One region of the Parerythrobacter aurantius genome, then DNA from elsewhere that is predicted to be linked to it. Evidence: predicted binding sites of a transcription regulator. Region 1 holds the regulator's gene; each other region holds the start of a gene.
The links. The regulator LexA, encoded in region 1, represses DNA repair genes until DNA is damaged. The targets are predictions, from matches to a motif close to GTTCCNCNCTTGTTCT.
Positions count from the first base shown of each region.

Region 2: a site for LexA is predicted at 5,372-5,387, ahead of WAB17_RS01110 (deoxyguanosinetriphosphate triphosphohydrolase). Genes of this name have one in related genera too.
Region 3: a site for LexA is predicted at 2,016-2,031, ahead of recA (recombinase RecA). Genes of this name have one in related genera too.

Region 1 covers NZ_CP147985.1:2,342,531-2,350,019, forward strand. The annotation lists gene WAB17_RS11660 (citrate synthase) at 1-524, opposite strand, end outside; gene gltX (glutamate--tRNA ligase) at 560-1,987, opposite strand; gene WAB17_RS11670 (ComEC/Rec2 family competence protein) at 2,017-4,266, shown strand; gene lexA (transcriptional repressor LexA) at 4,323-5,000, opposite strand; gene WAB17_RS11680 (molybdopterin molybdotransferase MoeA) at 5,094-6,275, opposite strand; gene moaC (cyclic pyranopterin monophosphate synthase MoaC) at 6,272-6,742, opposite strand; gene trpC (indole-3-glycerol phosphate synthase TrpC) at 6,979-7,489, opposite strand, start outside.
Region 2 covers NZ_CP147985.1:205,060-212,548, forward strand. The annotation lists gene WAB17_RS01080 (ATPase, T2SS/T4P/T4SS family) at 1-1,344, shown strand, start outside; gene WAB17_RS01085 (hypothetical protein) at 1,543-1,773, opposite strand; gene WAB17_RS01090 (DMT family transporter) at 1,821-2,744, shown strand; gene WAB17_RS01095 (entericidin A/B family lipoprotein) at 2,776-2,904, shown strand; gene WAB17_RS01100 (ABA4-like family protein) at 2,901-3,374, opposite strand; gene WAB17_RS01105 (NAD(P)H-binding protein) at 3,386-4,084, opposite strand; gene WAB17_RS01110 (deoxyguanosinetriphosphate triphosphohydrolase) at 4,174-5,334, opposite strand; gene WAB17_RS01115 (S8 family serine peptidase) at 5,466-6,578, opposite strand; gene WAB17_RS01120 (aspartate/glutamate racemase family protein) at 6,709-7,401, opposite strand.
Region 3 covers NZ_CP147985.1:2,091,753-2,099,241, forward strand. The annotation lists gene WAB17_RS10475 (DUF4139 domain-containing protein) at 1-333, shown strand, start outside; gene WAB17_RS10480 (DUF4139 domain-containing protein) at 345-1,988, shown strand; gene recA (recombinase RecA) at 2,109-3,167, shown strand; gene WAB17_RS10490 (class I SAM-dependent methyltransferase) at 3,333-4,157, shown strand; gene alaS (alanine--tRNA ligase) at 4,229-6,889, shown strand; gene WAB17_RS10500 (cation:proton antiporter domain-containing protein) at 6,899-7,489, opposite strand, start outside.

The sequences.
Region 1 (7,489 bases):
ATCGCCGCAATCGTCGGCATCTTGGCGATGAGCCGGTGACTGGCGATCTTGCGCTGTTCGGGATCGGCGATGTCGGTGCTGTCGTGATAGAACGCGCTCAGCGCGCCGACGACACCGCACATGATGGCCATCGGGTGCGCGTCGCGGCGGAACCCGCGATAGAAGGTCGACAGCTGTTCGTGCAGCATCGTGTGCCGGCTGATGGTGTAGCTGAAGTCGTCGAGTTCTGCCTGGCTCGGCAATTCGCCGTTGAGCAGCAGGTAGCTGACTTCCATGAAGCTGGAATGTTCGGCCAGCTGGCCGATCGGATACCCGCGGTGCAGCAGGATGCCTTCGTCACCGTCGATATAGGTCAGCGCGCTTTCGCAGCTACCGGTGGACTTGTAGCCCGGATCGTAGGTGAAGGCCCCGGTCGCCCCGTAGAGCTTGCGGATATCGATCACGTCGGGACCGGTGCTGCCCTTCAGGACCGGGAATTCATGCGTCGTGCCGCCGAACTCGAGCTTCGCGGTTGTGTCTGCCACAGTGGTACTCCTTAACTTCAAATCCGGTCGTGAACTCAGCCGTTTGGCGTCGCCTGCGCGTCGATTCGCGCCAGGGACTCCTCTCTGCCAAGCAGGACGAGCACATCGAAAATCCCGGGGGACGTGGTGGTCCCCGTCAAAGCTGCACGCATGGGCTGCGCCAGCTTGCCCAGCCCCAGTTCAAGGCGCTCGGCGAGCGCCTTCGTAGTGGCTTCGAGGGCTTCGATTGTCCAGTTGTTTTCAGCATGCAACGCCGCTGATATCTTGCCCAAAATTGCGCGTCCCTCGGCATCGAGCAAGGCGGCGGCCTTCTCGGTCATGTCCAGCGGCCGCTTGGCGAATAGGAAGCGGGCCCCTTCGGCCAGTTCGTTGACATCCTTGGCGCGGACCTTGAGCTCGGGCATCGCCCTGGTCAGAAAGGCAACATCCGCATCCTCGCCGAGCTTTTCGGCAACCAGACCGGCAAGCCGGGCATTGTCGGCTTCGCGGATATAGTGCCCGTTTAGGTTGAGCAGCTTCTTGGTATCGAAGCGCGAAGGGCTCTTGCCGACGCCTTCAAGCGTGAACACCTCCGCGGCTTCTTCCTTCGTGAACTCCTCGCGATCGCCGTATCCCCAGCCAAGGCGGAGGAGATAGTTGAACAAAGCCTCGGGCAGCACACCCATCTCGTCGCGGTAGCTTTCGACGCCGACAGCGCCGTGGCGCTTCGACAGCTTCGCGCCATCGGGGCCGTGGATCAGCGGCACATGGGCGTAGACCGGGTCCGGCCACTTACCTTCAATCTGGTTCATCGCGCGAATGATCGGCAGCTGGCGGAAGGCGTTATTAAGGTGGTCGTCGCCGCGAATGATGTGGGTCACTCCCATGTCGTGGTCGTCCACCACCACGGCCAACATGTAGGTCGGCGTGCCATCGGCGCGTAACAACACGTAGTCGTCGATTTCCTCGTTGCGGACCGTAACTTTGCCCTGGACGGCATCGTCGATTACCGTCTCGCCTTCGTTGGGGGTCTTGAGCCGGATGACATAGGGCGCCCCGTCGGGCGCTTCGGAAGGATCGCGGTCGCGCCACCGGCCGTCATAGCGTTGTGGCAGCTTGCGGGTGCGCTGGTCCTCGCGCATCGCCTCCAGCTCCTCGGGCGTGGCGAAGCACTTGTAGGCATGTCCCGCAGCCAGCAACTGGCGCGCGACATCGGCGTGGCGCTCTGCGCGGTCGGACTGGAACAGCGGCGGCGCGTCGAAATCCAGCTCCAGCCAAGCAAGCCCCTCGATGATCTTGTCGATCGCGTCCTGGGTGCTTCGCTTGCGATCGGTATCCTCGATCCGCAACAGGACCTTGCCGCCATGATGGCGGGCGAACAGCCAGTTGAACAGCGCGGTACGCGCGCCGCCGAGGTGGAGATAGCCTGTCGGCGACGGCGCGAAGCGGGTAACTACCTGCGAAGCGCCAGTATTGCTTGCCATCTTGCGTGGCTTCCTTTCCTAGTCCTGCCATGGCGACCCGCATGACACCGGCAGTTCCGCTTGCGGGAGACACAACGGACGCACGTTCCCGGTCGGGCCATGTTGCATTGCAGCAGGGCCCTTGGCACCCGCGCTGGCGCTTGTCCAGCGGCGCGGCACGGCTCGAGCGCGCACTGGGGGACGCAGGCTTCGACCGGGCGCCTTGGATCGTCGTCGCAATGGCCGGGGGGATAGCGCTCTGGTTCCTCCTGCCCGGACCGTTCGCCTGGGTCGGGGCCATAGTTACAGGAGGTCTCGTCGCGCTGGCCGGGGCCCTGCTGCTCTGCGCAGACCTGCGGCCCAATCTCGCCCTGGCGCTGTTGGCGATCGGCCTGGCGACCGGATTCGGGACCGGCCTTGTCTGGGCCCGCTCGGCAATGGTCGGGGCGGAGCCCATCGCGGCGCCGACGGTGCAGTGGTACGAGGGCCGGGTGCTGGACCGGGAAGAACAGCCGGCGGAGGACCGCGTCAGGCTGGTCCTCGCCATACGCGATGCAGAGAGCGGACTGGCGCAGAAAGTGCGGGTCAACGTCGCTCTGGAGGAAGCGTCGCCAGAGCTGCGCGAAGGCGCAGTGGTGCGGCTGCGGGCACGTCTGATGCCGCCGGCCCCGCCGATGGTTCCAGGGGCTTACAATTTCGCCCGCAAGGCGTGGTTCGACGGCCTGGCGGCAACCGGCTCTGCAATCGGCGAGGTAGAGCTGGTTTCGGTCGCGCCGTCCGCGGCGGGCATGACCGCGGTCCAGCGGGCGCTGTCGGCGCATGTGCGCGAGCGGCTCGAAGGTTCGGCGGGGGCCATCGCAGCCGCCTTTGCCAGCGGCGACCGCGGTGCGATCGGCGAAGCGGACGAGGCGGCGATGCGCGATGCGGGGCTGACGCATCTCCTTTCGATCAGCGGGCTCCATGTCAGCGCGATCATTGCGGCGGCATATGTCCTGGCCATGCGGTTGCTGGCCCTGTGGCCGTGGCTAGCCTTGCGTGTCAGGCTGCCGCTAATGGCCGCGACGGTCGGCGCATTGGCGGGCGTCGGATACACGCTGCTGACCGGGGCCGAAGTTCCCACGGTACGGAGCTGCGCGGCCGCAGTGCTGGTTCTCATCGCACTGGCACTCGGGCGAGAGCCCCTGTCGCTGCGCATGGTGGCGGTGGCGGCCGGCTTCGTCCTGTTGCTGTGGCCCGAATCGCTCATTGGCCCGAGCTTCCAGATGTCGTTCTGCGCCGTGCTGGCGATCGTCGCCCTGCACAATGCCGCACCCGTCCAGCGTTTCCTTGCCGCGCGGGAAGAGGGCGTTTCCGCCCGCGTCGGGCGGCGATTTGCCATACTGCTGCTGACGGGGCTGGTGATCGAAATCGCGCTGATGCCGATCGTGCTGTTCCATTTCCACAGGGCAGGGATTTATGGCGCGCTCGCCAATGTGGTGGCGATCCCGCTTGTGACGTTCGCCTCGATGCCGTTGATTGCGCTGGCGCTCACGTTCGATCTCGTCGGGGCGGGCGCTCCGTTCTGGTGGCTGGCGGGGCAATCGCTCGACCTGCTGCTGGGTATCGCGCATCTCGTGTCAGAGCAGCCGGGCGCGGTTCGCTTGATGCCGCAAATGGGGGCGGGGACGCTGGCGCTGTTCGTTGCGGGCGGGCTGTGGCTGGCCCTGTGGCGCGGGCGAACGCGGCTGTGGGGCCTGCTTCCCGCTGCCTTAGGAGCAGTGATGCTGTCCTTGACCCCCACGCCGGACGTGCTGGTGTCGGGCGACGGTCGGCATGTCGGCATTGTCGAGGACGGCCGGTTGATCACCCTGCGCGAGGCGCGTTCGGACTATGCCAGGGACAACCTGCTGGAACTGGCCGGGATCAGGGGCGAGCCGGTCGCGATCGACGACTGGCCGGGCGCAGAGTGCAGTCGCGATTTCTGTGTCATTTCGCTCGAGCGGGCAGGGCGACAGCACCATGTCCTCATGGCGCGCAGCCGCGAGCGGATCGAGGAGCGGGCACTGGCGGCCGCATGCGAGCGGGCGGATATCGTGATTGCCGATCGTTGGCTGCCGCGATCGTGCCGGCCCGGCTGGCTCAAGGTTGATCGCAAGTTCCTCGGCCAGTCGGGCGGGCTAGCGCTGTTCCTGGAAGACGGGCGTTTTACGAGCGTGGCGCAGGCCGAGGGGCAACATGGCTGGTGGAAGCCGGAAGAGCCGCGTTCCTACAGGCGACGCGAACCTGAAGCAGTGCAGGAGAAAGTGGGGGAGCGGCGGTGAGGCGGGCGAGCCTCGCTGCGGGGACAGGACCGCTCCCCTCGGGGTAACTCAGAAACTCAATGATAGCGGCGCAGGAGCCCGGCGAGCTTGCCCTGCACCTCGACCTGGTGCGGCTCGTACACTTGCGGCGCGTATGCGCCATTGGCCGGATCGAGCACGATCTTGCCGTTCTCGCGGCGCAGGTATTTGAGCGTCGCTTCCTCATTGTTGACCAGCGCCACCACGATTTCGCCGTCCCGGGCGGTGCTGGTGCTGCGCACGAGGGCATAGTCGCCATCGAAAATCCCGGCCTCGATCATCGAGTCGCCGGACACTTCCAGGGCATAGTGATCGCCCGGGCCGAGCAGTGCGGCAGGCACCGGCATCGATGTCTGCCCCTCGAGCGCCTCGATCGGGACGCCGGCGGCGATCCTGCCGTGAAGCGGAATCTCGATGATATCGTTGGCGGGCTGCGGTGCGGCCTTTGGTGCGGCCATGCGGGTGACGACATCCTTGGCAGGCTTGCCGCCACCTACCGCATCCTCGGGTTGCTTGAGCACTTCCAGCGCGCGGGCGCGGTTGGGCAGGCGGCGGATGAAACCGCGTTCCTCGAGCGCGGAAATCAGCCGGTGGACACCCGACTTGCTCTTGAGGTCAAGCGCTTCCTTCATCTCCTCGAACGAGGGGGAAATTCCCGTTTCCTCCAGCTTCTGCTGGATGAAGCGGATCAGTTCGTGCTGCTTTGCGGTCAGCATGTCCTTTGGCTCCCTGTAGCCTGTTCCATTTCCGTGCGCCGATGCGAACGAATGCGGAACAATTAGGCAACGCGATTCGCCAAGTCAAGCAATTCAGGGATTTTCCAACAGGTAGCACGGAACAGGCGTTCCCGCTTTGGTCGGGGGAGTGTTCGCCGGGCGGTCGATCAGCACGTCCGATCGGGCGAGGGTGAGCAAAGCGCTGCTATCCCGCTGGAGAGCAGGGACGACGCCTGTCGCGTGGAGCGAACCACGCAGGAACTCACGTCGCGCGCCGCCTTCCGGGCAGTCCTCGGCAAGCGGGAGCATGATCGGTAGCGGCAGACAGTCATTCGCTCCGAGCAAACGCCGCAGGGCGGGCAGCATGAACAGGAAGCCTGTGACGAAGGCCGAGACGGGATTGCCTGGAAGGCCCAGGATCAGTTGCTGCCCCCACCGCGCCACCAACAGCGGCTTGCCCGGTCGCATGGCGACCTTCCAGAAGCCAATTTCGGCCCCGACCGCCTCTAGCGCAGGTTTGGCGAGGTCGTGGTCGCCAACCGAGGCACCGCCGGTCAGGATCAGCAAGTCGGCATCAGCATGGGCCTCCAGGGCAGCGATGATCGCATCCAGCCGGTCGGGCAGGGGAGCGCTTTGGGTGATGGAGCACGGCAAGCTCGCCGCAAGCGCTCCGAGCATCGCGCCATTGCTGGCAGGGATTTGGTGCAGCGCGCAAGTGGTTGGGTCGGTGGCTAACTCGTCACCGCTATCAAAGATGGCGACGCAGGGCTTGCGATGGACGGATATCTCGGCGTGTCCGGCAGAGCGGATAAGCGCCATTTGCGCGGGGCCAATGCGGGTTCCGGCAGGGAGGAGGTGGTCGCCCGGAGCGAACTCGAAACCCCTGCGTCGGATGTGCTTGCCGAGCGGTGGCTCCTCGGTCGCAGTGACCTGAACACCCACAACCTCGGCCTCCTCCTGAATCAGGATCCGGTCCGCGCCTTCGGGCAGGATCGCGCCAGTCGAGATCCGCACGCACTCGCCGGGCGCAATCGTGCCGCCGAAGGGCTCGCCGCAGCGGCTTTCGCCGAGCTTTTGCCACGGTCCCGGGCCGGCCACGGCATAGCCGTCCATCGCCGAAAGATCGGCCGGGGGCTGGGTCCGCCTGGCTTTCAGCGGTTGTGCCAGATAGCGACCGATAGCGTGCTCGACTGGCAGCTCTTCGACCGGCATCGGCGCGAGCAGCGCCAGCATCTGAAACTGCGCTTCCTCGACAGAGAGCATCGCCCGGATCATTCCGCCAGCCAGTGCCCCGATTTGCCGCCGCGCTTTTTCAGCAGGCGAACACCGTCGATGACCATGCCCTTGTCCAGCGCCTTGGCCATGTCATAGATCGTGAGGAGTGCCACGGAAGCCGCTGTCATTGCTTCCATTTCCACCCCGGTCTTGCCCGTCAGCGAGGCAGTCGCGCTGACTGCGATGCCGCCTTCGACATAGTCAAACGCCACTTCGACCGAGGTCAGTGCGAGAGGATGGCACAGCGGGATCAATTCGGCGGTCTTCTTGGCCGCCATGATTCCGGCAATGCGTGCGGCGGAGAGCACGTCACCCTTAGGCGCGTCCCCGGCCTTGATCGCGGCCAGTGCTTCGTTACTCATCCGGATCACTCCGCCCGCGCGGGCCATGCGCTGCGTTTCCGCCTTGCCGCCGACATCGACCATATGCGCTGCGCCGGCCTCGTCGAGATGGGTCAGTCGGGTCACTGAGAGCCCTCCGCTAACCCGTTGAAATACCGTCGCGTGTTACACATGTTACACTGTCCTGGAGCAAAAAAAGTCGCGGCCATCCGATTGCCTGGAAACAAGCGGCGCTACGGGGCGGGGCTGTTGCAGCATCATCCCCGCTTCTTGGCAGGTTCGGTCGCAGTAGGACAGTCCTTGTGGCCAGCCGTCCATAGCCCGGCGCGGTCCAACGGGCTGCAGGGCGCGCAAGGCCCCGCCTAGCCCTGCAACAGGGCCCGCGTCGCCGCCTCGACGTCATCCTGCCGCATCAGGCTTTCCCCGACGAGGAACGTCCGCACGCCCGCCGCGGCCAACCGCTGGCAGTCGGCATGGCTGTTGATGCCGCTTTCGCCCACCAGCAAGGTGCCCGCCGGTGCAAGCGGTGCGAGGCGTTCGGTGGTGGCGAGATCGGTGGTGAAGGTCCTGAGGTCGCGGTTGTTCACCCCGATCAGCCGCGATTGCAGCGCGTGGGCGCGTTCCATCTCGGCCTCGTCATGGACTTCGACCAGCACATCCATGCCGTATTCGCGCGCGGCGGCCTCGATCTCCTGCATCTGCGCGTCGGAGAGCGCGGCGACGATGATCAGGATCGCATCTGCACCCATGCTGCGCGCTTCGGCGCATTGCCACGGATCGACCATGAAATCCTTGCGCAAGACGGGCAGGGTGCAGGCCCCGCGTGCGGCGACCAGATAGTCGGCGTGGCCCTGGAACCAGTCCTCGTCTGTC
Region 2 (7,489 bases), 740 kb from region 1:
GGCGTTCCCAACAAGGAAGATGCGCTGACGCGGCTGACCGACCGCGCGAATGCCGTCCACACCCAGCAGGAGGTCGGCGGCTTCGAAGCCAGCGTCCACAAGATAAAGGAACAGGTGCTGCCGCGCCTGCTCGAACGCGTCGATCCCGAAGCGGCCGCCACGCTTTCCAAGGAAGAGCTGTCGGAAGAATTCCGCCCGATCATCATGGAAGTGCTGGCCGAGCTCAAGGTCACCCTCAACCGCCGCGAACAGTTCGCGCTGGAAAAGGTGCTGATCGACGAACTGCTCGGCTTCGGTCCGCTCGAAGAGCTGCTCAACGACCCCGACGTGTCGGACATCATGGTCAACGGGCCGGACCAGACCTACATCGAAAAGAAGGGCAAGCTGCAGATCGCGCCGATCCGGTTCCGCGACGAACAGCACCTGTTCCAGATCGCCCAGCGCATCGTCAACCAGGTCGGCCGCCGCGTCGACCAGACCACCCCGCTGGCCGACGCCCGTCTGAAAGACGGCAGCCGCGTCAACGTCATCGTGCCGCCGCTGTCGCTGCGCGGCACCGCGATCTCGATTCGTAAGTTCTCCGAGAAGCCGATCACCATCGACATGCTCAAGGACTTCGGCTCGATGAGCGAGAAGATGGCGACTTGCCTCAAGGTTGCCGGCGCCTGCCGCATGAATATCGTCATCTCCGGCGGTACCGGTTCGGGCAAGACTACCATGCTCAACGCCCTGTCGAAGATGATTGACCCGGGCGAGCGCGTGCTGACCATTGAAGACGCGGCCGAACTCCGCCTCCAGCAGCCGCACTGGCTGCCGCTCGAAACCCGCCCGCCGAACCTCGAAGGCCAGGGTGCGATCACCATCGGCGACCTCGTCAAGAACGCCCTGCGTATGCGTCCTGACCGCATCATCCTGGGCGAAATCCGCGGCGCGGAATGTTTCGACCTTCTCGCCGCCATGAACACCGGTCACGACGGTTCGATGTGTACGCTTCACGCCAACAGCCCGCGCGAGTGTCTGGGCCGTATGGAAAACATGATCCTGATGGGAGACATCAAGATCCCCAAGGAAGCCATCTCGCGCCAGATCGCGGAATCGGTGGACCTGATCGTGCAGGTCAAGCGCCTTCGCGACGGTTCGCGCCGGACCACCGAAATCACCGAGGTGATCGGGATGGAAGGCGACGTGATCGTGACCCAGACCCTGTTCAAGTTCGAGTATCTCGACGAGACCGAGGACGGCAAGATCATCGGCGAATTCCGCTCCAGCGGCCTGCGTCCCTACACGCTGGAAAAGGCCCGCCAGTTCGGCTTCGACCAGGCGTATCTGGAGGCGTGCCTTTAGGCCAGGCCATACCCCGGCCTTGGATAATTCCGCCAAAGTTCACACAAAGTTCACACCAAAACCCAACACTGCGGGCAGGTCTGTCGGCGGTAATCTGCGTTGCATTTCAAAGAGCTGAGGGCGATCTAGCAAGGCCTCTGCCTGTAGGAAAGTGCCGCGGCGCAACGGCGCGCTGTCGCCTCGACTCTTCGCTTCGGCCTAGGCCCTGAAGATTGACGGCAACGCCACCATCAGCAAGCCGCCGCCGATGACCGTGCAGGCCATGAACAGGCTCAGCCAGGGCACCCATCCCACCCGATCGATCCGAGCGCGGCGCACACGGCGGCGTTCCATGAAGTTGGCGAACAGGCCAAGCAACACCAGCCCCGCCCCGATCATCGCGAGCAGCTCTGCATCGCCAGCGAAGATCAGGCGGTGAAGAAATTCCATCGCGCCGCCATATGGGCACTCGTCACGGCTTGCACTAGGGCGACTGCATGGATGGCTCCGTCGCCCGCCCCCGCCCGATGCTCGCGCTGCTGCTGCGCCTCGTAACGGCCCTGTGCCTGTCGACCATGGCGATGCTGGTAAAGCTGGCCGGCACACGCGGGGTGGACTTGCCCGAGCTGATTTTCTGGCGGCAATTCATCACCATGCTGGTGATCGGCGGCCTGATGGCGGCCCTGGGAAAGCTGGGCGAGTTGCGCACAAAGCGGTTCGGGGCCCATGCCAGGCGCGCGATCTACGGCATCACCGGTATGTTCTGCGTTTATGGCGCCGTGATGATGCTGCCCCTCGCAGAAGCAACCACGCTCAGCTTCACGACGCCGATGTTCGCCGTGTTGCTGGCGCTGGTCCTGTTCCGGGAAAGGATCGGCATCTATCGCTGGAGCGCCGTGGCGCTCGGCTTTGCCGGCGTGCTGATCGTGATGCAGCCGGGAAGCGGCGGCGACGTCAACCTATGGGGCGTGATGGTCGGCCTGGTGGCAGCCTTCATGGTCGCGCTCATCTCGTTCCAGATCCAGGATCTCAACAAGACCGAGACGCCCTATGCCATCGTCTTCTGGTTCACCGCGCTCACCGTCCCGCCCCTGGCGCTTGCCCTTCCCTTCGTGATCAAGGCGCACGATCCGGCAACCTGGCTCACCATCATCGCCATGGCGCTGAGCGGCGCTTTGGCCCAGATTGCCCTCACCAACTCGCTGCGCTTCGGATCGGCTGCCACCATCATCGTCATCGACTACTCGTCCCTGCTCTGGGCAGTCGCTTACGGATGGGCCATTTTCGGGGTCCTGCCGCCATCTACCCTGTGGCTGGGCGCTCCGCTCATCATGGGTGCAGGGCTACTCGTCGCATGGCGGGAGCATCGGCTGAAACGCAATGCCGCCGTACAGGAACGGGAAACCTCGGCGCTCGTTTGAACGGCAAGCAATTCCAAACAGGAGAGTTGAGATGACGAAGAAGATCGCACTCGCCCTCGGCATCGTCGCGATGTCGCTGGCGACCACCGCCTGCAACACGGTCAAGGGCCTCGGCAACGACATCGAATCGGTGGGCGAAGCCGGCGACCGCATCACCTAACGGCGGAATTTCCGTAACGGCGATTCGCTGGTGCGCGGGCCCCGATAGCGCTCGCGCACCAGTAGCCATATGAGCAGTCCGACCGGCCCTGCCAGGAAGGTCGGGACGAGGAACAGGGCCTGCCATGCGCGGCCGACCCCTTTCTGGTCTGCGTCCCTTGCAATCCAGATACCGACAAAGAGGTCGAAGGCGAGATAGTGGGTCCATCCGACCGTGGTCCCGCCTTGCGAGCCGAAAATGGACTGGACGCCGGCGATCGTCGTGAAATCCATGCCGCTTCCCGATGGGCCGACCGGGTCGAACACCCCACCCAGTATCCCGGCGAGACAGACGGCATACACCAGGCACAGCAATCCGACGCCAAGATACAGCACGGCTGCAAGAACCAGTTCGGTGCGAGGGAGCAGCAACAGCATCGCCCAGGCAATAAGGGCGACGATGTTGACGACCGAAAACAGAGTATCCCACATGGCTGGTTTTCCTAGTCCGCGTCCGCCGGCTGCCGCAATCCTGCTGCTGCACGGGCGATGGCATCATTGTCGTGCACGTAGCGCCCGCGAGCCTTTCTCAGGGACAGCGCGAGGGCGGCTCCGCCGACCGTTTTGGCCGAAATCGAGCGGTACTTGCGGTATTGGCCGTGGAGCAGCAGGTTCGTGAAAGGGCTGGCAAGAATGCCCAGGCGCTCGCCGAGGCGGCGGTCCGATGTCCTTTCGCCGACCAGCAGTCCCGGGCGGAGAATATCGAGACGCTCGAACCCGATCTTGCCGAGTTCGGCCTCCGCCTGCCCTTTGACGCTCAGATAGAAGTTACGGGAATGCGCGTCAGCCCCGATCGAGCTGACCGTGACCATCCGCTTCACCGCTGTCGCCTGCGCGGCGCGGGCCGTATCAACCACCAGCCGTTGATCGACGGCGCGAAACGCGTCTTCGTCCTTGCCGGCCTTGGCCCATGTCGTGCCGAGCGAACATACGAGGGCATCCGGCTTCACCGCCTCCAGCACTTCGCCCCATTTGTCCGGGTCCGCGACGAAGGCTTCCATCCGCGCCCCCGAAGGCAAGGGCACCTCGCGCCTGCCGATGGCGACGAGCCGCAGATCCTCGCGCCCCACGGCCAGCCGCAGGATAGCCTGGCCTATCAGTCCGGTAGCGCCGACGATGGCAATGCGCGTTGGTGCGGGCATGCGTCCTCTTGTTGTTCCTGCCTGTCCTGCCGCGGCCTTAGGGCGCAATGCCGGGCAAATCCATCCTGCAGGCGGGCGCTCGTCGCGGATCAGACATTGCTCAGCCCTGGCGGCACCATGCCGTAGATCTGCTGGCACTGGTTCACGGCGAACCGGTCGGTCATGCCGGCGATGTAATCGACGATGTGCCGCGACCGGGCTTCCTGGTCCTCCGGCAGGGCATGGGCCCAGCGCTCGCCCATCAGGCCGGGCTCCTGTTCGTAAGCTGCATAGAGCCGGGCAACGACATCCCGCGCCCGCTCGGCCGCCTGGACCTGCTCCTCGTGGTAGTACAGCCGTTCGTACATGAACGCCTTGAGCCGCCGTTCGCGCTCCTGCATCCCGGGCGAGAACCCGGCCAGCATCTGTCCTGCACTGCGGACCTCCTCCGGACCCGACAGCCCCTTCGTCGAGGCTTCCGTATGCCGGATGACATCGTTGACCATCAGGCCGATCTGGTTGCGCACCAGTTCCCGCAGCAGGCGCGAACGCTCGACCCCCGGATACTGCCGTTCGACCGCGCGCCAGCCATCCGCCACCAAGTCGATCGTCAGCAAATCGTCGAGCTGCAGGAAACCGGCCCGCAGCCCGTCGTCGATATCGTGATTGTCATAGGCGATGTCGTCCGCCACCGCGGCGACCTGCGCCTCCAGCGACGACCAGCGCGGCAGGTCGAGCGGATAGTCGCTGTCGAGCTCCGCCAGCGCCGGATGCGGCGTCGCCACAGGTCCGTTGTGCTTTGCCAGCCCCTCGAGCAGTTCCCAGCTGAGGTTGAGGCCATCGTGGGCGGGATAGGGACATTCCAGGCGCATGAGCGTGCGCAGCGTCTGGGCGTTGTGGTCGAACCCACCATGCCGCACGCTGGCCTGGTGCAGGGCATCTTCGCCCGCGTGGCCGAACGGCGGATGGCCGATGTCATGGGCCAGGCACAGGGCTTCGGTCAGGTCTTCGTCGAGGCCCAGCGAGCGGGCGATCACCCGCCCGATCTGCGCCACTTCCAGGCTGTGGGTCAGGCGCGTGCGGTAATGGTCGCCATCGGGCGCGACGAAGACCTGCGTCTTGGACTTGAGGCGGCGGAAAGCGATGGAATGGATGATCCGGTCGCGGTCGCGCTGGAAGGCGCTGCGCGGTCCGCGCGTCTCGCTCGCATTATGGGCGAACTCGCGCCCCCGGCTATGGGCGGGATCGGTTGCTAACGGGGAGCGCGGCATGGCACCGCTCTATTGGGCCGCCGACGGGCCGACAACGGGAACAATCGGGCAACATGGCGAAGTGGCAAAGGAAAGGCCGCGCATCGCCGTGGACACGCGGCCTTGCCTTGATAGTTCAATCGATCAGGCGATCAGCGAACGCCGATGGTGTCGGCATTGCCGTCCGGATCGCCCGAAACTGTGCCGCTGCCGCGGATCGCGCCGAGCAGCAGCAGGCCGGCCGCGTGCGGCGATGCCATCGAGGTGCCCGACAGGGTGGCGTAGCCGCCACCCTTGTAGGTCGAGAAGATCGACGAGCCCGGCTCGGCGAAATCGACCGGCGGGTTGCCGAAGTTCGAGAAGCTCGACCAGATATCGCCATTGGCGAAGGAGGAGATGGTGAAAATGCCATTCCCATTGGCCGATGCCGGCGACTTGGTGGTGGCGCTGGTGCTTTCGTTACCGGCCGCAAGCGCGAACTTGAGACCCGTGCCCGCAGCGGCGATCACCGCATCGTTGAGCGCTTGGCTGAATCCGCCGCCGAGCGACATATTGGCGACATCGCCGCTCTGGGCGATGCTGGCGGCATAGTCGATACCCGCGATCACGCCCGAGTTCGAACCCGAACCTCTCCGGTTGAGGACCTTGACCGGAATGACCTGCGTGCCCGGGGCGACGCCGACGACGCCGAACCCGTTGTTGATGGCAGCGATGGTGCCCGCGACATGGGTGCCATGGCCGTTGAGGTCGTCACCGCTGGTGTCGCTGGTGAAATTCGCGGCCAGAGCGGTGTTCACATTGAGATCCGGATGGTCGAAGTCGACGCCGGTATCGATCACTATGGCGCGACCGGCAGCAGCCTGCGTCCCGCCGCCCACGCGGGTGATGCCCCAGGGAATGCTCTGCGGCGGAGGAGTCGTGCCGCCACCGCCGGGCTTGCCCTTCTGCTGGGTGGACATCAGCTGGTCCTGTTCGCAGAAGGCGATGTTCGGATTGTTCGCGGCGATCCGGGCAGCACCCTGGGCCGATATATTGGCGGAAAAGCCGCGGATAGCGTTGCTGTAGACGCTCTTCACCGAGCCCCCGTTGCCGCGGGCCAGTTCGCCGGCCTTGCGGCCAACCGCGCTCTTGGCCACCGCGTCCTTCTTGAACACGCAAATATAGCTGTTTTCGATTTTCTGCGCTGCGGCAGGGCTGGAAACAAGCGCTGCACCCAACAGGGCTGCGCCGATGGCCGCAATGCGACCTGCGACTCGGATTTTCATTGGTGACGATCCCCCTCAAAAGGATTTTTGAGGTCGGCAGAGTGACAGCAAGCCAGCCCTTTGCAAGTGCCTAATTTCGCGTAATCGACACATTAAGCATCGAAATTACGGGAAAGCCGCCAAACTTATTTTATCCGGCGCACATCCAGTCGATCGCTGCTTCGCAGTGGATGCGGCTGCTGTCGAAAATCGGCAGCACGTTGGCCCCCGCATCGACCACGAGATTGAGCTCGGTACAAGCCAGCGCGACTGCGGTTACGCCATCCTGCTCCATGCGCGTGATCATGGTCTTGAAATAGCGTTCCGCACTCCGACTGGCCTGGCCCTTCATCAATTTGTCGTAGATGATGCGATCGGTTTCATCGACCGAGCCCATGTCGGGCGGCACCAGGTCGATGCCCTTGGCCACCAGCCGCTGGCGATAGAAGTTCTCGGTCATGACGTTGCGCGTGCCGATGAGCGCCGCGGGCCCGACGGCAGCCGCGGCCATCCGGTCGCCCATGCAATCGGCGATATGCAGGATCGGGACGCCGACGGAAGCGGCAACCCCGTCGTAGACGCGGTGCATCGAATTGGCCGCGATCACGAGCGCTTCGGCCCCTGCCGCTTCCAGCCGCTGCGCCGAACCCTTCAGCACCTCTTCGGCCCGGCTCCAGTCGCTCGCTTCGAGCAGCCCGTAGAGCTGGCAGAAATCGAGGCTTTCGATCAGCAGCGGTGCGCTCGCCATCGGTGCCACACGCCGTTGCACCAGCTTGTTGAGCGTTTCGTAGTACATGCGGGTCGAAACCCAGCTCATTCCGCCGATAATGCCAAGCGTGCGCAAGGTAATGAGCCCCCGAAAGATAACGCCGCTCGCAGCGGCCAGTCAGGCGGTAACGGTAGCGGCCCGGCCGTCCAAGGCAAGCCCGCTA
Region 3 (7,489 bases), 250 kb from region 1:
AAGCGCGAGGAGATAACCTCGACCGAATGGGAAAAGACCGAGCGGTACCGCGTCATCAGGAAAGGCGAGGTGCAGGAAGTGGTCGATGTCGAGCGGCCCAAGCGGTTCTACCGCACAACGATGCGCTATACGCTGACCAACGCGAAGGCCAGCGCGGTAGAGGTGGACCTGACCGCCACCAACCTCATGCGCGGCTGGTGGAGCGACGATTACCGCATCGTCAGCGAAGATATTCCCGGCCAGCAGCTCAACTGGGATAGCAGGAAGTGGGTAGTACCCGTCCCGGCCGAAGGCGAGCGGGTCATCCGGGTCACTTACGAAACACGGTACTGAAGAGAGAGGTGATGCGGGGCATCGCCATCCTTTTGCTTTCCGGTGCAGTATCGCTCCCGTCGGCCCCGCTTGCCGCGCGGGACGTTGTCGAAGCTTCGGTGGCACAACGCGTCGCCGTGACGGTCTATCGCGACCCCAACCGGGGCGAGGGCGATCCGATGCAGACCCAGTTTCCGCAAGGTTTCGCGATGATAAGCGAAACCCGCGAGGTGCAGCTGCCCCCGGGCGAATCGACGATCCGTTTTACCGGCGTTGCCGAGGGCATGGTCGCCGTGACCGCAATCGTGACCGGGCTTCCAGGTGGAACGATCGAAAAAAACCGCAATGCCGATCTCCTGAGCCCCGCAGCACTGGTGGACGGAACGCTCGGCAACCGGGTCAAGATCACGCGGCTGAACCCGGGGTCGGGCGAAGCGAAGACCGAGGAAGCTGTCGTTCGCACCCGGGCCGATGGCGGTCTCGTGCTCCAAACGAGCGGCGGGTTCGAGGCGGTGCGGTGCTCCGGCCTGCCGGAAAAGCTGACTTTCTCCTCGATTCCCGGCGGATTGAGCGCGCAACCGGTGTTCTCGCTCGACACCAACAGCCCCCAGGGCGGTACCTACACGGTAACTCTGACCTACCTTGCCTCCGGGTTCGACTGGCAGGCGCATTACGTCGGCACATTCCTGGAAGAGCAGGCCCGGGGAAAGGTGAAATTCGGGCTGTTGAGCTGGCTTACCCTCCTCAACGACAACGGACAGAGCTTTGCCGACGCCGAGCTTATGGCAGTGGCCGGCCGACTGAGCGTGGTCAGCGATTTCGACGCCATGTCGGAACCGCCGCAGGGAAAGCCTCTCCGGCTTGCCTGCTTTCCTTTCGGCAGCACGGCCGCCGGTTCGCCTGTCCCGTACTACCCACCAACCGAACTCTATGGCTACGACATCGAGATGATGAAGGCCATGGAAGACGGGGCCATCGTCGTGACCGGATCCCGCGTTGCAGCTTTGGCGCCCGCTCCGCCGCCGCCTCCACCGGCCGTCATGGAAGCCCGCGAAGAACAGCTCGGCGACTTGAAGCTTTACCGTGTGCCCGCGCCCGTGACAGTCAACGCAAAGGGGCTGAAGCAGGTTGCTTTCCTCAACAAGGACTCGGTCGAGGGCACCTTGCTCTATGCGGCATATTGTCTCGCAGAACACAGCGACATGCTGTCGCTGGCGCAGCCGGATTGGCTTTTGTCGCCCACCGGTATGATCCTCGAAACGAAAAATGACGAAAAACACGGCCTTGGAGTGGCATTGCCGACCGGGGGCATTTCGGTATTCGAGCCCTCCGCGCGTGGCGACTTGCTGCTCGCCGAAGACTGGTTGCGGGATTACGCCAAGGGACAGGATGTCGAGATTGACCTCGGCAAGAGCGAGCTGGTTCGGGCCGCGTGCGGGCGCGAGATTTCGGGCTCGGCGGCGAAACCGGGCGTGTGGCGAACGCTGGGCGCACGGCTGGCCAATGCGCGCAGCAACCCGGTCATGGTGCGGGTCTATCTCGGAGCAGAGGCGACAGAGCAAATCCGCGGAACGCGTTCGGTCCCCAAGGTCAAGGACGGCAGCTACTACATCGACGTCGAGGTACTGCCCGGATCGACGCAGGAAATCCGCTGGCAGAGGCGCGCCCGCGGGTGACGCCAGCATCCTGAGAAAAAACTTCTTGTTCCTCACTTGTTCTCTTGGAACAAATGCGGTACACGCTTCAACAGTTGAAAGGCAGATCGGTGCCGGTGGCAACTGACGGAGGTGTGTGACATGGCGGCGGAACTCAAACTGGTAGACAAGGAATCCAACGTGGACCGTCAGAAGGCGCTTGACGCAGCACTCGCCCAGATCGACCGCGCTTTCGGCAAGGGGTCGGCGATGAAGCTGGGCTCCAAGGAAGCGATGAATGTCGAGGCGATTTCCACGGGCTCATTGGGGCTCGACATCGCTCTCGGCATCGGTGGCTTGCCCAAAGGCCGCGTGATCGAGGTCTATGGGCCGGAAAGCTCGGGCAAGACCACGCTGGCACTGCATGTGATTGCCGAAGCGCAGAGGAATGGGGGCACTGCGGCATTCGTGGATGCCGAACATGCTCTCGATCCTGTCTATGCCAAGAGGCTCGGCGTCGACATCGACGAGCTGATCGTGTCGCAGCCGGATACCGGCGAACAGGCGCTCGAGATTACCGATACGCTTGTCCGTTCCAACGCGATCGACGTGCTGGTGGTCGACTCCGTGGCGGCACTGGTGCCGCGTGCGGAAATCGAGGGCGAGATGGGCGACAGCCATGTCGGACTTCAGGCTCGCCTGATGAGCCAGTCGTTGCGCAAGCTGACCGGCTCGATCAACCGTTCGAAGTGCATGGTGATCTTCATCAACCAGCTGCGCATGAAGATCGGAGTGATGTACGGCAATCCGGAGACCACGACCGGCGGCAATGCGCTCAAGTTCTACGCGTCGGTCCGGCTCGACATCCGCCGCACCGGCCAGATCAAGGACCGTGACGAGGTGGTCGGTAACACCACCCGCGTGAAAGTGGTCAAGAACAAGGTCGCTCCGCCGTTCAAGCAGGTCGAATTCGACATCATGTATGGCGAAGGCATCTCGAAGATCGGTGAAATCCTCGATCTGGGCGTCAAGGCCGGCGTGGTCGAAAAGTCCGGTAGCTGGTTCAGCTACGACAGCATCAGGATTGGCCAGGGCCGCGAGAACGCCAAGCAGTTCCTGAAGGACAATCCCGAAATTTGCGACAAGCTCGAAGCCGCCATTCGCGGCAAAACCGAGGAGGTCGCCGGGGGGATGATGGCCGGTCCTGACGCGGAGGACTGAGACTCGCCTCTCAAGGGGTGCCGCTGCTTCGTACGCACCCGCCCACATGGAAAGCCGGCACGGATAGACCCTTATCCGTGCCGGCTTTTCCGCGTATTGCCTCCTTCGCTATCTTGCAGCCGGCGGGTACAGCGCTAACCCGGTGCCTGAGGAGTGAGCTCGAGCATGACCGACAAGGCAGCATGGCAGGGACAGGTAGGCGATACCTGGGCCAGCGAATGGATCCGGACCGACCGCAGCTTCGCCGCACTGACCGAAAGGCTCCTCGCCATAGCGGGTGCTGCGCCGATAGGGCGCGCGCTCGACGTGGGGTGTGGCGCCGGCGAACTATCGTTGGCGCTCGCACGCGGCAATCCGTCGGCCGAAATCATCGGGCTCGATGTCAGCGAGGCTCTTGTCGAGAGAGCAAGGCAACGCGGCGCCCAGCTCCCCAACGTAGCCTTCGAATGCGGGGATGCGGCCACTTGGGACCGCGCCGGTTGGCACGCCGATCTCGTGATTTCGCGACATGGTGTGATGTTTTTCGACCAACCCGCGGCTGCCTTTGCGCATTTGGCGCAGGTCGGTGGCCCGGGATGCCGACTGGTGTTCTCGTGTTTCCGCAGCCCCGCCGAGAACCCATGGGCGAGTGATGTTGTCGCTTTGCTCCCCGGCGGCGCGCCCATTGCCGCCGGCGACCCCGCTGTACCAGGACCCTTCGCCTTTGCCGATGCCGTCCGCGTGCAGCAATTGCTGGCAGAGGCCGGCTGGGGCGCCATTTGCATCGATCCGGTCGATTTCGCATTCGTTGTGGGTTCCGGACCCGATCCCGTCGCTGACGCGATGGGGTATTTTGCGCGCATCGGCCCCGCCGCTCGCGCTGCGGCGGCGCTCGGGGACGCGGAACGTTCCCTCTTCGACCAACGCCTGCGGCGCTACCTGGAACGGCACGTCAGCGGCTCGATCGTCGCGCTGTCGGCGGCCGCCTGGATTGTGACCGCAAGGATATAGCCTGCCGTCCGTCGCAAGCCGCGACCGATTCCCCGCTTGTCGCGCAGGCCGCAAGTCCCTAACTCGCGCGCATGCACTCGACGAACGACATCCGCCGCAGTTTTCTCGACTATTTCGCCGTCACCGGCCACGCCGAGATCGCGTCCGCGCCGCTGGTTCCCTACAACGATCCGACCTTGATGTTCGTCAACGCGGGGATGGTTCCGTTCAAGAATGTCTTTACGGGCCTTGAATCCCGTCCTTCACCGACCGCCACGAGTTCGCAAAAGTGCGTGCGGGCCGGTGGCAAGCATAACGATCTCGACAATGTCGGCTACACCGCACGCCATCACACCTTCTTCGAGATGCTGGGTAATTTCAGCTTTGGCGACTATTTCAAGGAACAGGCAATCCTTCATGCCTGGACCTTGCTGACCAAGGAATGGGGGCTCGATCCGGATCGCTTGACGGCGACGGTCTATCACACGGACGACGAGGCTTTCGCCCTGTGGCAGAAGATTGCCGGGCTGCCGGACCATCGTATCATCCGCATCCCGACCAAGGACAATTTCTGGGCCATGGGCGATGACGGCCCCTGCGGGCCTTGTTCGGAGATTTTCTTCGACCATGGCGAGCATATCGCCGGAGGTCCGCCGGGATCGCCCGATGAGGACGGCGACCGTTTCGTGGAGGTCTGGAACCTTGTGTTCATGCAGCACGAGCAGGCCGGGGGCGAGATTATCGGCGATTTGCCCAACAAGAACATCGATACCGGCATGGGCCTCGAGCGTATCGCCGCGGTCATGCAAGGCGTGCATGACAATTACGACACCGATACCTTCCGCTCGCTGATCGGGGCTTCGGAAAGCCTGACCGCAGTTCGGGCGGAGGGCGAACACAGGGCCAGCCACCGGGTAATCGCGGATCACCTGCGCTCGACCAGCTTCCTTATTGCCGACGGTGTGCTGCCGTCTAACGAGGGCCGCGGCTACGTGCTGCGCCGGATCATGCGGCGGGCCATGCGCCACGCCCACTTGCTGGGCGCCAAGGAACCGCTGATGCACCGGCTCGTGCCCGCGCTCGTGACCGAGATGGGGCAGGCCTATCCCGAACTGGTGCGCGGCCAGCCCTTGATCACCGAAACGCTGGAACGGGAAGAAACGCGTTTCCGCCAGACGTTGGAGAAGGGCCTTCGCCTGCTGGATGATGCGACAGGCAGTATGGGCGAGGGCGATACGCTTGACGGCGAGACGGCGTTCAAGCTCTACGACACCTACGGTTTCCCCTACGATCTTACCGAAGATGCCCTGCGCTCGCGGGGCATTGCGGTCGACGATGCGGGCTTTGCTGCCGCCATGGAACGGCAGAAGGCAGCGGCGCGCGCGGCCTGGAAAGGGTCGGGCCAGGCCGCCGACAGCGAAGTGTGGTTCGATATTGCGGAGCGTGAAGGCGCAACCGAGTTCACCGGCTACACCTCGACCAGCGGCGAGGGCCGCGTCGTCGCACTAGTCAAGGATGGCGCCGAAGTCGAAACCGCAAGTGCAGGCGATACCGTCATCGTGCTCACGAACCAGACGCCGTTCTACGGCGAAAGCGGTGGGCAGACCGGTGATACCGGGACGATGGCTTCGCCGGCCGGCCTGCGGGTCCGCGTGACCGACACCGGCAAGCCGCTCGGCCGATTGCACACGCATTCGGCAGTGATCGAGGCAGGGGAAGTGCGCAAGGGCGATACGCTCCACCTCGAGGTGGACGTGGCCCGGCGCGATCGTGTGCGTGCCAACCATTCCGCGACCCACCTCGTCCACGCCGCCTTGCGCAATCGTCTGGGCGGGCATGTGACCCAGAAGGGCTCGCTTGTTGCGGAGGACAAGCTGCGGTTCGATTTCTCGCATCCCAAGCCCCTGACCGACGAAGACATTGTCGCCATCGAGGCAGAGGTGAATGCCGAAATCCGCGCCAATGAAGCGGTCAGCACCCGGCTGATGCCCCCGGACGATGCCGTCGCCGCCGGCGCGCTGGCCCTGTTCGGCGAAAAATATGGCGACGAAGTGCGCGTGCTCAGCATGGGCAGCAAGGCGGATGGCGGCCGCAACTATTCGGTGGAATTGTGCGGCGGTACCCATGTCAGGGCCACCGGCGACATCCAGCTTTTCCGCATCGTTTCCGAAAGCGCAGTGAGCTCTGGTGTACGCCGCATCGAGGCGCTGACCGGTGATGCCGCCCGCCAATGGCTCGTCGCCCGGGAAGAGGCGCTCAAGGCCGCAGCCGGTGCGCTGCGGACCAATCCCGAGGACGTGGCCGATCGCATCGCCGCACTGCTTGACGAGCGCAAGCTGCTCGAACGCGAACTGGCGGAGGCCAAGAAGCAGCTTGCGCTGGGCGGGGGCGGTTGTGCCACCGGTCCTCAGGACGAGACCATCGGCGACGTCACTTTCAGCGGACAGGTCTTGCACGGTCTTGACCCGAAAGACCTGCGTGGCCTGCTTGACGAGGCCAAGAAGCGGATGGGCAGCGGCATTGCCGCGATTTGCGCGGTCAACGATGGCAAGGCAGCCTTCGCTGCGGCGGTGACGGACGATCTCACCGGCCGCTTCAATGCCGTCGAGATTGTTCGTGCCGGGGTCGAAGCCCTGGGCGGCAAGGGCGGGGGCGGGCGACCCGACATGGCGCAAGGCGGCGGCCCGGACGGCGCGAGGGCCGGTGAAGCGATCGAAGCGGTTCGCAGATTGCTGGCGGCAGTTCCCGCCTAGGCTGCGGCGCTATCCCTGGATAGTGCTGGTCCGCAACTTGGGCTTGTGCGCCAGACCCGCATCTTCCTGGATCTGGTCGCGAAACTCGTCGCGCTTGGCGTGGATCGACGCGATCACGGGACCCATCGGCACACCGATATCTGCGAGCACGGCTTCAGAAAGTTGCAGCGAACTTTCTAGGGTTTCCGGCACGGCATGGCTCGCCCCGGCACGATACAGGTCGGCCGCATGCTGGCTGTCGCGGGCACGGACCACGATAAGCAGGTCGGGGTGATCCTTGCGCAGCTTGGCGGTCAGCCGTTCGGCAAGCACCGGTTCGTCCATGGTGAGGACGACGGCAGGTGCACGGTCCAGCCCCAGACGCCCGAGCGCTTCGCCCCGCGCGGCATCGGCGAAAACCGCGCGGTAACCCTGCCGCCGCGCTTCCACGATCAGGTCGGCATCGCTGTCCACCGCCAGGTAGGCGCGGCCATGCGCTTTGAGCATGTCGGCCACAAGCATTCCGACGCGCCCGATCCCGACAATGATGACCCGTGGCTCGTCGATTCCCAGCTCCTCGTCGCTGGCAGGCATGGGCTCCACCCGTCGCCCAATCGCGCG